DNA from 3 places in the Paenibacillus sp. alder61 genome. Region 3 is predicted to be linked to each of the others. Evidence: riboswitches for the same ligand, from Rfam matches in the RefSeq annotation. Region 3 holds a riboswitch; each other region holds the start of a gene.
What was found. Region 3 has a riboswitch for thiamine pyrophosphate ahead of tenA (thiaminase II). Riboswitches for the same ligand answer to the same signal wherever they lie in the genome.
Positions count from the first base shown of each region.

Region 1: linked by a shared signal. The riboswitch ahead of LBW89_RS05535 (ABC transporter substrate-binding protein) and the one ahead of tenA (thiaminase II) in region 3 are both predicted to bind thiamine pyrophosphate.
Region 2: linked by a shared signal. The riboswitch ahead of LBW89_RS23885 (ECF transporter S component) and the one ahead of tenA (thiaminase II) in region 3 are both predicted to bind thiamine pyrophosphate.

Region 1 is NZ_JAIUDG010000004.1:135,093-139,241, forward strand. It holds gene LBW89_RS05525 (ABC transporter permease) at 1-615, opposite strand, end outside; gene LBW89_RS05530 (MTH1187 family thiamine-binding protein) at 612-905, opposite strand; gene LBW89_RS05535 (ABC transporter substrate-binding protein) at 958-1,986, opposite strand; TPP riboswitch at 2,144-2,254, opposite strand; gene LBW89_RS05540 (cold-shock protein) at 2,494-2,694, shown strand; gene LBW89_RS05545 (cold-shock protein) at 2,815-3,024, shown strand.
Region 2 is NZ_JAIUDG010000028.1:35,983-40,131, forward strand. It holds gene LBW89_RS23875 (DUF4097 family beta strand repeat-containing protein) at 94-984, shown strand; gene asd (archaetidylserine decarboxylase) at 1,024-1,827, opposite strand; TPP riboswitch at 1,991-2,102, shown strand; gene LBW89_RS23885 (ECF transporter S component) at 2,217-2,822, shown strand; gene LBW89_RS23890 (ABC transporter ATP-binding protein) at 2,941-4,149, shown strand, end outside.
Region 3 is NZ_JAIUDG010000010.1:114,169-118,317, reverse strand. It holds gene LBW89_RS12405 (hypothetical protein) at 1-61, shown strand, start outside; partial or broken gene LBW89_RS12400 (VOC family protein) at 347-643, shown strand; TPP riboswitch at 1,367-1,470, shown strand; gene tenA (thiaminase II) at 1,641-2,327, shown strand; gene thiM (hydroxyethylthiazole kinase) at 2,400-3,242, shown strand; gene thiD (bifunctional hydroxymethylpyrimidine kinase/phosphomethylpyrimidine kinase) at 3,239-4,135, shown strand; gene thiE (thiamine phosphate synthase) at 4,132-4,149, shown strand, end outside.

The DNA.
Region 1 (4,149 bases), on a different contig from region 3:
GATGCCTTTCTCGGCGCCGACCCATTCGGCGATGACCGCGCCCATGACGCTATAGGTGGCGGCTATTTTGACGCCGGACAGCATGGAAGGGATCGCATGGGGGATCTCCAGCTTGCGGAAAATCTCGCTCCGGCTAGCCCCCGTCATCCGCATATAGTCGAGCATCACGCGGTCGGTTCGGGTCAATCCGTCCATCGCCGCCACGGCGACCGGGAAGAAGCAGACCAGCGTAATGACGATAATTTTGGGCAGTATGCCGAAACCGAACCAGATCATGAGCAACGGAGCCAGCGCGATGGTAGGCACATTCTGGCTGAGAATGATCAGAGGGTACAGCGATGATTTCAAAAACGGGACATAATGGAGCAAACAGGCCACAAGCAGGCCGAATCCCGTTCCGATCGCAAAACCGAGGATCATGAGTTCCAAGGTGGCCTGTGTATGCTCCCACAGTCCGGACGGGTTGGCGGCGGCTTCCCTTGCGATATCAGACGGGCTTGGGAGAATCCACTTTTCAATGTGAAACAGGGAGGTCGCCGTTTGCCACAGGAATAAAAACAGGATGACCGCCACTAAGGGCGGCCATGCATGGTTCCAGAGCCGGCGGAGCTTCATGGACGGTATTTCTCGGTCAGCTTGTCCATGCTGACGCCCTTCGGATTGAAAGAGATTTTAATCTGGGAAATAACGCCCGTACTCCCGAAATCGACAACGGCTTCATTCATTTGTTTCACGATAGAGAGCAGTTCGTCCAAATCGCCTTCCATGGTCGTTTCGAGCGGGTTGACCTGATATTTGACGCCGGAGGCCTGAATGACTTCGATGGCGCGGTCCACGTACGGAATGACATCTTCTCCGTTCGGGGTTTTGGGAATGATTTGAATGCTGAGCAGTGCGTTTGGCATACGGTTTCATCCTCTCCATGATCCGAATTGGTGGTTATGGGTTTCTTACTGATTATGATTCCGGCAAAAATTCGTTCGTAAACGCTTTGTCCGTGTCGAGCGGTTTTTCCAGCAATCCGCGTTCATGCATCCAGTCGGAGTAATTCTGCCAAACCTCGCGCTTTTGTTCCCCCCAGCGGGCGGCATCCTCCTGGTACTTCGGGCTCAACCATTTTTGGCTGGCCACAACGAGATCTTTGTCCAGGTCCGGAACGGCTTTCAGCAGCATTTCCGCGGATTCCTCCGGATGCTCGATCGCATAGCGGTAACCTTTGGAGGTGGCGCGCATGAAGGCTTTGACCAGCTCGGGATCGTCCGCGATCGTCTTCTCGTTCGTCACGATGACCGGGGTGTAGTAATCCAGTTGTTTCGAATAGTCCTTCACATACTGCATATCCAGCGGTTCGCCGCGCAGTTCGGCTTCAATGCCGGTCCAGGCGTAGAAGATCCAGGCGAAATCGATGTCCCGTTTGACCGCGGTAAAATAATCGGCCTCTCCGATATTGACGAATTTAACTTTGCCGACGTCGGCCCCACTTTGGTCCATAATCGATTTCATGACGGCTTCCTCGACCGGGGAGCCCCAGCCGCCGTAGGTTTTGCCTTCAAAGTCCTTCGGGGTCTTGATCCCCTTGTCGGCAGGCGCGGCAAAGCCCGAGGTGTTATGCTGGATGACAGCGGCGATGGAGACCAGCGGAACGCCCTGAATGCGCCCTTGAGTGACGTTCTCCTGCACGCTCACCCCGAAAGGCACCTCCCCCGACGCGACCATGGCGTCAGCGCCTCCGGCCCCTGGCAGAACGATATCCACGTTCAGCCCTTCTTCTTCGTAGTAGCCTTGTTCTTTGGCTACGTAAAGGCCTGTATGGTTGGTGTTCGGGCTCCAATCGAGCACGATTTTGACATCGCGCGGCTTTTCGGCCGTTTTCGCGCCGGATGCGGCTGAGCCAGTCTCCGCGGTTTTGCCGGCGGACTGCCCGCAAGCCGTTAAAGTGAGCAGCAGGGCGCACAAGGCGAGCAGCGGCCAGGAATTTTGCTTCACAGAAATTCTCTCCTTTGATATGGAATATGAATTTCCGCAGTCACGTTCATGTGAAGTTCCGAATAATCTGATATGGTGGCGTCCCCGTTCTTCTCCTGTCGGCACAAAAAAAGCGCCCCGGATCGGGACGCGTAGGTTCATGGAAAATGACAATAAGCCCATGCTAAAGCTTTCTTCCTACGCTGGCATTACCCAGATCAGGTTTAAGGGTCAGTATCTTGCGGGATACAATCTCAGCCGGCCTTTTCCAGCTCCCCTGAACTATAAACTGCGGATTACAATAGTCATTATAGACGCGGCCCCGGTTTATGTCCAGTTTTGGTAAAGGCTTTCTTTGGGATTTGCATTTTGGTTCGGAGGGGAGTATAATGAGATCAACTGAAGAATTAAGAAGTGATATTCACGTATTGAAAAGAGTGTCAATTTCTAAAATGAACTTTTTTCAATGTGTGAATTTTTTTATGTAAAAAAGGAGCATGTTAATCTTTAAACAGGAGGTAATTCACTATGGAAACTGGAACAGTAAAATGGTTCAACGCAGAAAAAGGCTTCGGCTTTATCGAAGTTGAAGGCGGAAACGATGTTTTCGTTCATTTCAGCGCGATCACAGGCGAAGGCTTCAAAACGCTTGACGAAGGCCAACGTGTACAATTTAACGTTGTTCAAGGCAACCGCGGACCGCAAGCCGAGAACGTCGTAAAACTGTAATGCAGGCATGGGCTGCTCTTAACGCGTGCGTTAAGAGCAGTTTTTATTTTTACCCAAACGGCATATAGTTTAAAGGTTGGGGATCTCGCCAAAGCCAAACTATTATCTTAGGAGGTAACCATGAACTACCGTAAAAAAACGATTGAAGAAATTCCTGAGGAGAACACGCCGGTATGGTCTTGCATGAGTGAGGATTGCAACGGATGGATGAGGGATAACTTTGCGTTTAATTATGTTCCGGTATGTCCGTTGTGCTCCTCGGAAATGGCGAAAGGGATGAAGATGCTCCCGCAGCTGGTTAACACCAATGCCGTCAAAGTGGACCGGTAATTACGCTCCAACCTGATATAGCATGCGATCTAAAAGCCGCCTCCCGTGTATGTTCGGGGGGCGGCTTTTATGTTTTGGGGAGCGGGAGCTGGACGCAGCCTTGACCGGGGCGGAGCACGGCCCGGCGCGTTTGCGCGGACTTGGGGCGGCCAGCCTCCCTTTGGAGGCCGGGCAGGTGAGTGAGGCTGGGCTGGTATATAAGCGGCAGGTGAATAAGGTCAGGCAAGTGAATAAGGCCGGACCTTCCTTGGGCCCGGCCGAAAAAATCTAACGGAAGCCATAGCGGCTATTTCGTCCAAATGGGCCGATTTCAGATTCTAACGGACGCAGTAGCCACTATTTCGGAGAAACCGAGTCATTTCGATGGGAAGTGGGGCAAATAGGCGCTATTATTTCCGTTAGAATTCCGAAAGTGCGGATTATTGCGAAATAGCGCCTATTATGTCCGTTAGATACCGTGACCGTTAGCGCTGCCGAGTGACGTGCGTTCATGCTTGCGGTCGGCCCAAGGCCAAGAACCGGGAGGGTCCGGGAAGATCCGAAAAGGGTCCGGTGGGTGAATAAGGCCGGGCAGGTATATAAGCGGGTAGGTGAATAAGGTCAGGCAGGTGAGTAAGGCCGGACAGGTGAATAGGCAGGGCAGGTGAATTAGCCAGGCAGGTGAATAAGACCGGACCTTCCTTGGGCCCGGCCGAAAAAATCTAACGGAAGCCATAGCGGCTATTTCGTCCAAATGGGCCGATTTCAGATTCTAACGGACGCAGTAGCCGCTATTTCGGAAAAAGTGAGTCATTTCGGTGGGAAGTAGGGCAAATAGGCGCTATTATTTCCGTTAGAATTCCGAAAGTGCGGATTATTGCGAAATAGCGCCTATTATGTCCGTTAGAGACTGTGACCGTTAGCGCTGCCGAGTGACGTGCGTTCATGCTTGCGGTCGGCCCTAGGCCAAGAACCGGGAGGGTCCGGGAAGATCCGAAAAGGGTCCGGTCGGGTAGGTGAATTAGGCCAGGCAGGTGAGTGAGGCCGGACAGGTGAATAAGCGGGTAGGTGAATAAGGTCAGGCAGGTGAGTAAGGCCGGACAGGTGAATAGGCAGGGCAGGTGAATTAGCCAGGTAGGTGAATAA
Region 2 (4,149 bases), on a different contig from region 3:
TTGTGAAGGATCATACATAAAGGCGGGGGGCCGAATTGATGAAGCGCTTATGATGCTCGGTCCCCCGATCTCATCATTGTCAGGAGGATAAAAATGAAAACGAAATCCAAGCTCGCGGCAATGGCGGGGGCGGCGGCCGTGCTGGTATTGTTGGCGGGATGTACGGAGACGCTGAAGGCGGAGGAACAGGCGAAGCAAATCGTTAGCCGGACGACGGAAAGCCTGGGGCAAGCGGTCAGCGATACGGTCGACGCCCATGTAGGCAAACTGAAAAAGGAAGGCGCTTCACGATCCTTATCCGCAACCGAACCGGCGGGGCGGGCGACGGGAATCCGGCTGGAGAATGAGGTGGGAAATATCGCGATCCGGGCCGCGGAGGGCAGCGACCTCGAAATTGAGGCGGAAATCTGGTCCGCGAACAAGTTGGCTAACCGGGATGTGCTTACCGAGGTTTTTGACCAGGCGGAAATATCGGTGACTACCGAAGGCAATGAAATGTATATTGCCGTGCATGCCAAGGATGATCCGGATATGAACTTGTGGAAATGGGCGCAAAAGAAATACCGGTTCTCCGATTTTAGCATCGATTATACGCTCGGGCTTCCGGAGAGCATCGTCTCCTATGATGTTACGAGCCAGGTTGGCGATGTGGCTATGACCGGACTTCAGGGAAGCTACCGCGTCAGGAGTGAAGTGGGTTCGGTGCAATTAAGTGATGCGGGAATAGCAGGGGCTTCCTCGATCAGCGCCTCTACGGGAAGCATTGAGCTGGGAATCGCGCGGATGGAAGAGGCAGCGGATCTGCAGGTTGAGGCGGAGATCGGCAGCATTGAAGCCAAGCTGGCGGATTCCTTGAATTGCGAGGTGGAGGCCAAGGCGGAGTTGGGCGAAATCAGCGGGGTCCCCGATGGCCGGAGCCGGCGGGGCAGCGGAGGACCGCTGTTGTCGCTGAACGCTTCCGTGGGAGCCATTACGGTACAGTAATGGCTCTTCCTTTTTTACCGCATGATCTCATGATTGGGATTAGGGCTGTTTCGTAGAGGGCGCGAAGAATCGGCCCAGCGGTTCGCCCATCCGCACTTTTTGGCCGACGGCTCTGTCTGGGAGCGGCTCGAAAGTCCCGGTTTCCATCAAAAGGACGACGGTGGAGCCGAACTCAAAATAGGCCAAATCATCGCCCTGGTTCCAGGATGAAGCGGATTCGTCGCTATAACGGATACTGCTGACGTTCATGGCCCCCACCTTGACCAAGGCGATTTCGCCGCGTTCATGGGACAGGTATGTAATCAGTCTTTCATTCCGGGTGAGTACGCCTTTCATATGTTTCATTCCGAAGTCGTTCACCGGGTAAACTCTTCCTTTGATGTGCTCGCTTTCCAGCCGGGTGCCGGTTACCGGCGCGTGAATCCGGTGGTAGTCGGTCGGGCTCAAATAAAGCACGAAGGCGTATCCGTGCGCGTAGGATTCCACCCGGGGAGAATGGTTTAGCAAATCATCCAGAGTGTAATCCTGTCCTTTTACATTAAAAATCGTGCCGGATTGAATCTCGCCCATAAACGTGATGAGCGCGTCGACCGGACTGATTAGTCCCGAAGGTTCCGGGTGAATCGGGCGCATACCGCTCTTCAGCTTGCGCGTAAAAAATTCGTTTAATGTCCGGTATTCTTTCAATTCTTTTTCCGCTTCATGCAGCGGAATCCGATAGGATTTGGCGAACCACGGGATCATGTGGCGGCTCGCCCTGGAATGCGAGAACCTGCCCATTAGCCCGGAAATCCACTTCCGGGAGGTTAGTTCAGTCATCCATTTCATCCAGTGTGCAGCCAAGTCGTTTCCTCCTAAACATCATCAGGTTCAACGGGTCGCTCAGGACCCGTTTCCACTTCCGCTTATATTGACACAGAATAGGTACGAAATCAACCGCGAAAGCGATTGCTTAAATTTTTTCCTTGCCTATTTGTAAACATCTGGAGTATATTATTTGCAATCGCATATGGGATACGGGGGCTTGAGTGAATCAGGCTGAGATGGCAGCATACTCCGCTGCGGACCGTTAATCTGAACTGGATAATGCCAGCGTAGAGAATCTGTCGTCCGAAATGCACGTTCACTTTATGGGGTGTATTTTCCTGTGGACCTAGCAGCCGTCTGAGCTTATTCAGGCGGTTTTTTTGTTCCATTCCAACGATATTTACGAAAAAGGAGAGGGGTAACACATGAAACAACAGGAGAATGCGGTATTAAAAAAGGGGTTGAAACTGAGCGATATTTTGGTGACTGTGCTGGTATCTTTGGTAATCGGCGTCGTCTATCATTTTTGGAGCTCTGTTTACGGCCTGGTACCTCCGGTATTTTTTCAAGCGGATGAGCTCGTTTACGGGATGTGGTTTATTGCCGCCACGCTCGTGTTTCTGCTGATTCGTAAGCCCGGGGTGGCCTTGCTGGCCGAAGTGGCGGCCGCCCATGTGGAAATTTTGTTCGGCAGCGAGTGGGGGATACAGCTCGTTCTCTACAGCGTTTTGCAGGGGCTTGGGGCCGAGCTGGTCTTCGCCTTGTTCCGCTACCGCAACTATTCGGGCACGGTGGCTGCCATGGCCGGAGTCGGCTCGGCGATCGGTTCCCTCATTCCCGATATCTACTATGGTTATGTGGCGGATTATGAAACGTGGATGTTGTTCGCGAAGTATGGCATGCGCGCCATAAGCTCCATGCTGTTTGCGGGGTATTTGGCTTATGCCCTGGCTAAGGCGGTGGAGGCCACCGGGGTTACTTCGCTGATCCGTCCCGTTACCGCCAAAGACGTGGCGGCATTGGACGATTGATATGGGCGGCTTCCATGCGGATCTCCCGCCGGCTGGCGCAGCGAAAACGCCGATGTCCGGGGAACCGGCAGGAGAGGTAAGGGATCTCAGGTTAAAGTTTCCCGGTGAGGACACGTTCGTGTTCAAAGATCTGACGTTCCGGGTGGAGCGCGGGGAAAAGCTGCTGCTGCTCGGACCGAGCGGCAGCGGGAAATCGACCCTGCTGCAGGTGCTTTCCGGGATGATCCCGGAGCTCGTCGATGTCCCCATGCGCTATTCGGAGCGGGTGCTTCCCTCTGCCTGGGGGATGTTGTTCCAGGACCCCGACACGCAGTTTTGCATGCCGTATGTCGATGAGGAACTGGCATTTGTGCTGGAAAACCGGCGTGTGCCGCGTGAGGAAATGGCACCGCGGATGCGGGATGTCCTGAAGAAGGTGGGGCTCGAGCTAAAAGAGCTCCACGTGCCGATCGGGACGCTGTCGCAAGGGATGAAGCAGCGGCTGGCCCTGGCGTCCATTCTGTTGATGGAGCCGGAGGTGCTGTTTCTCGACGAGCCGTCCGCCCTGCTCGATCCGCCGGGAAGGAAACAAATCTGGCAGGCGGTGCGGGAGGTGGCCGAAGCGCGGACGCTGATCATCGTCGAGCACCGGATCGAAGAATTGCTGGAGCTGGAGCTCGTCGACCGGGTCGCTCTGTTCGGGCCGGAGGGCCGTTTGCTGGGACAGGGGCCGCCGGAAGAGTTGTTCCGCAGTTACCGCAAAGAGCTGCTGGCGTACGGAATCTGGCATCCGGGAGTTTGGGACGGCTATGTTGCCGACTTCCTGGAGGCATACCAAGAGACCGGTCCGACAGTCGGCGGGCAGAAGGCGGACTCGTATAGGCAAGCGCCGGAAGGCCGGGAGCAGGGGGCGCAGGTGTGCAAGCCGGCCGGGAAAAAGCACGGGCAAACCGCTCCGTTGACGGAAAGGAAATCCGTCGGAGAACCCGCCGGGCAACCTGTCGGGCAACCCGTCATGGTCCTGACGGACTTTCGCGGATTCCGTCAGGGACGGCCGGTTATCCACGCCGCGCAGGCCAGCGTATACCCCGGCGATTTTATCGCGGTGACGGGGCCGAATGGAGCGGGGAAAAGCTCTTTGCTGCTCAGCCTGATGGGACTTCTCCCCTCCGAAGGGGGCTACCGTCTGTCAGGCCAAGACATGAGCTGGAGCAAGCTCCGCAACAAGATGGTTCGAGCCGTCGCCCGGGAGGTCGGCTTTGTGTTTCAAAATCCCGAGTTCCAGTTTGTCGGGAACCGGGTAGACCAAGAAATCGCTTTTTCCTTACTGGAAGAGACGGCCGGCTCG
Region 3 (4,149 bases):
CAAAATCAAGCATACCTACCGCCTGAAGGAAATCGCGCTGCTGCAAGTGGATAAAAGGTAGGATTGGCTGCGTTAGCCGGGGATAAGCGGAGCATAGCCGATCGAGCGCCAATTGAGTGCCGCCAAGCGAAAAAGATGCAAATATGCAGGCTTTTCGGAGGTATTTGTGGACCCAAAACGAAAAAGATGCAAATGTGCAGGTATTTTCGCGTGTCAGCCATAAAAAATGGATTTGGTGAGGAAAAAGTTGCAGATTTGCAGGAATTCCTTTGAATGTGGAAATTACGCCGGAAATTCCTGCAGATTTGCAGGAATTTAATGGTCCGGAACGCGATGGGGGGAGCGCGGGCAACCGGCGGCCGGTCGTGCCAAGCTGGCTTTTTTTGACTGCGGCCAGCTGCAGATCGAATTGATCGAGCCGGACGAGCAGCCCAGCATCTGGCGCGACTATTTGAACGAGCATGGCGAAGGGCCGCATCATATCGCGTTTGTCATCGACGGCATGAAGGAGAAGATCACGCTGCTGGAGAAGCGCGGGATGCCGCTCGCGCAAAAGGGCGAGTACACCGGAGGCCGCTACGCCTATATGGACGCCACCCGCGATTTGAAGCTGTGGATCGAGCTGCTGGAGAACGACAAGTAAGCGACTAGGGCAGCAGTAATAAGCCGCGAACGGGAGGCTATACAGCGTGCGTGTACGCGACCATACTCAGGCTCACTTGGATGCCCAAGCATGCACAGGTTCATGCTCACGCCTACGCATGCACGTGCTCACGCTGCAACGCTTACCCGGCAACGCTTACCCGGCAATGCTCACCTGCACGCTCACGCCGGGCCATTCCAGGGATACCGGACGCCCGCCAAATAGCAGCCCAAAAGGCTGCTATCGGTCAGATTCTGCCTCGGGGGAGAATAGCGCACTGGCGTTGCATTAAACCCGACATGGTGCTGCCTATCCGCAATCTTCCTTGCCGCCCCGTCATATTAGCGGCATTTTGGGCCGTTATTTCGGCCCGATTCGCTTTCGCGGGTAAAATAGCGGTCAAAAACGGCCTTATTTCTCTGGCGTGAGCTCAAAAATCCGGTTTTTGCCCGACTTTCTCTAAAATAAGACCCCAAATGACCTCTATTTCACACCGAAGAGCCAAATTCGACAAAATAGCGCCTCAAATGGCCCTTATTTACCCGTCCGGCTCAAAGGGAGGATGTTACTAGCCGCTAGTCCCTTATTCAGTTGAAATAACGTCCAAAAAGTCCGCTAATGCAGGCATGAGAGCTTATCGCAAGGAATTATGGCGGATAGGCAACCTATCTAAGGGTTTGACAGATTTGGCAAACCTAGGTACAGTAGAAAGCAAATGAATAGGAAGTCCACTAGGGGAGCCGTCAGCGGCTGAGACAAGAGGATATCTTGGACCCTTTGAACCTGATCTAGTTCGTACTAGCGTAGGAAAGTGGAGTCGGTCATATGAAAGGCGATCACGCACCGTTATACATGGTTTTGTGTAGGGTGTACGCTTTTTAGAATGAAGCCGCTCCGTTTCCGGGGCGGCTTTTTTGGTGTCCCGGAAACAAGCGGACGGGCGAAGCTCTCCCGGGACTTCCGTCTTCATTTCAACATTATCGGGAGGTGGAAAGGAATGCGGTTTACCGAGGAGCTTCGCCGGGAGGCGGACCATTTGTTCGAAGCGATATTTGCGCATCCCTTTGTCAGAGGAATCGCGGAAGGAAAGGTCGGCAGAGAACAACTGATTCATTACGTGAAGCAGGATTATGAATATTTGAACGCCTACATGCGGGTGTACGGCATGGCGATTTCCAAGTGTGCCGACAGAGAGGAGATCGCGATGTTTCATGAGCAGATTTCTTTTATTCTGCACAGCGAAGTCCATCCGCATCGTAATTTTTGCGCGGTGGGCGGCGTCAAGTTCGAGGATGTTCAAGGGTTCCCTCTGGCCCCGTCGGCGGACCATTATGTCAAGCACATGCTGGCGGTTGCCCATCAAGGCAGCTTGGGCGAAATCATGGCGGCGCTGCTGCCTTGCCCGTGGACCTATCTGGAGATTGGCCGGCGGCTGATGGAGGAAGTGAAGCCCGGTCCATCCCATCCGTTCGGGGAATGGATTCGTTTCTACGGCGGCATGGCCGGCGAGGCGACGGAGCTGATGCGCTCGCGGGTCGATGCCTGGGGGGAGACGGCCAATCAGGCGGAGCGCGCGCGGATGAAGGAGCATTTTATGTACAGCTGCCAGTTGGAGTATTTGTTCTGGGATATGGCCTTCAAAGTGGAGGAGTGGCCGGTGCCGCCGAAGGCCGCGGTCGTGTAGGCGATAGCCAAACCCGGCGTGCGGTTCGATACGACGAAACATGAGATTCGAGGAACAGAAAGGTGGATGACGATGCGTTTGCTGGAAAAAGAATTGTCGGATGTTCTGACCCGTTTGCAAAAAAGAAAGCCGCTCGTGCACAACATGACCAACGAAGTCGTGACCAACTTTACGGCGAACGGACTATACGCGATCGGCGCGTCGCCCGTGATGTCCAGCGCCGCTGAAGAAGTGGCGGAGATGGCCAAAATCGCCGACGCGCTGGTGCTGAATATCGGCACGCTGAACGCGGGACTTGTCGACGCCATGATCCTGGCGGGACAGTCCGCGAACGAGCATGGCGTGCCGGTGATGTTCGACCCTGTCGCCGTAGGGGCGACGAAGTTCCGGACGGAAACGGCACGGCGGATTTTGAGCGAGGTGAACGTCTCGCTGGTGCGGGGGAACGCGTCGGAAATCGCCAACCTGATCGGCGAGGCCCGCGAGATCAAGGGAGTGGACGCCGTGGAGAGCGAAAGCCAGGACAATGTGCCCCTGGCGGTGCGGGCGGCCAACGCCCTGGGGACCGTGGTGGCCATCACGGGCCGGGTGGATGTGATCACCGACGGAAGCGCGTGCCGGATCATCAGCGGCGGGGACGCGCTGATGACGCAGGTGACCGGCACGGGCTGCCTGCTGACGTCGGTGCTGGGCGCGTTTGCGGCGGTCGAGAAGGACTTGATGCTGGCCGGTACGGCGGGGCTGGCCTTCTACGGCACGGCGGCCGCCCGGGCCGCCGAACGGACGGCCTCCCTCGGGCCGGGCAGCTTCCAGACCGCCTTCCTGGATGAGCTGGCGAAGCTGCATCCGCATTCGCTCAAAGGCTATGCCGCCGTCCGCGAGATCGAGACGGCGTCCGCCGGAGGCCGGCCATGAAAAGGGAGGGCCTCCCCCGCATTCCCAAGGCGCTGACGATCGCCGGCTCGGACAGCGGCGGGGGCGCCGGCATCCAGGCCGACCTGAAAACGTTCCAGGAGTTGGACGTTTACGGGATGTCGGCCATTACGGCGATCACGGTGCAGAACACGCTCGGCGTCAGCGGGGTCTACCCGCTGCCCCCGGCGGCGGCGGCCGAGCAAATCCGGGCGGTCGGCTCGGATCTCGGCGTGGACGCGCTGAAGACGGGGATGCTGTTCGATGCGGAAATCATCCGGGCGGTCGCCACGGAGATCCGCCGGTTCGGCTGGAAGCGCGTCGTCGTGGATCCCGTGATGATCGCCAAGGGCGGGGAAACGCTGCTGCGGCGGGAAGCGGTCGCCGCCCTGCGCGAAGAACTGCTTCCGCTCGCCCAGGTCGTGACCCCGAATCTTCCGGAAGCGGAGGTGTTGTCCGGGCTGCCGATCCGGACGATGCAGGAGCGGCGGGAAGCGGCCAAGCGGATTCGCGCCATGGGACCGGAGCTCGTCGTGATCAAAGGAGGGCACGACGAGGGGAACACCCGCGTAAGCGAAAGCGAAAACGTAAGCGTAAGCGGCAAGTCATGGCCTTCCTCCCAGGCGGGCGTAGAGGTGGTCGATCTGGTGTATGACGGGAGCCATTTTACCGAATTGGCCGGCCTCCGGGTTCAGACGGTGCATACCCATGGCACGGGATGCACGTTTTCTGCGGCGCTGACGGCCGCCCTGGCGAAGGGGGCGGCGCTGCAGGAAGCCGTGCGTACGGCCCGGGCGTTTATTCAGGCGGCGATCGAGGACAGCCTGGAGCTCGGTCGGGGTCACGGCCCGACCAACCACTGGGCATACCGCCGGCGCCAGGGGGTGCCGCTATGACCGGCGCGGCGGCC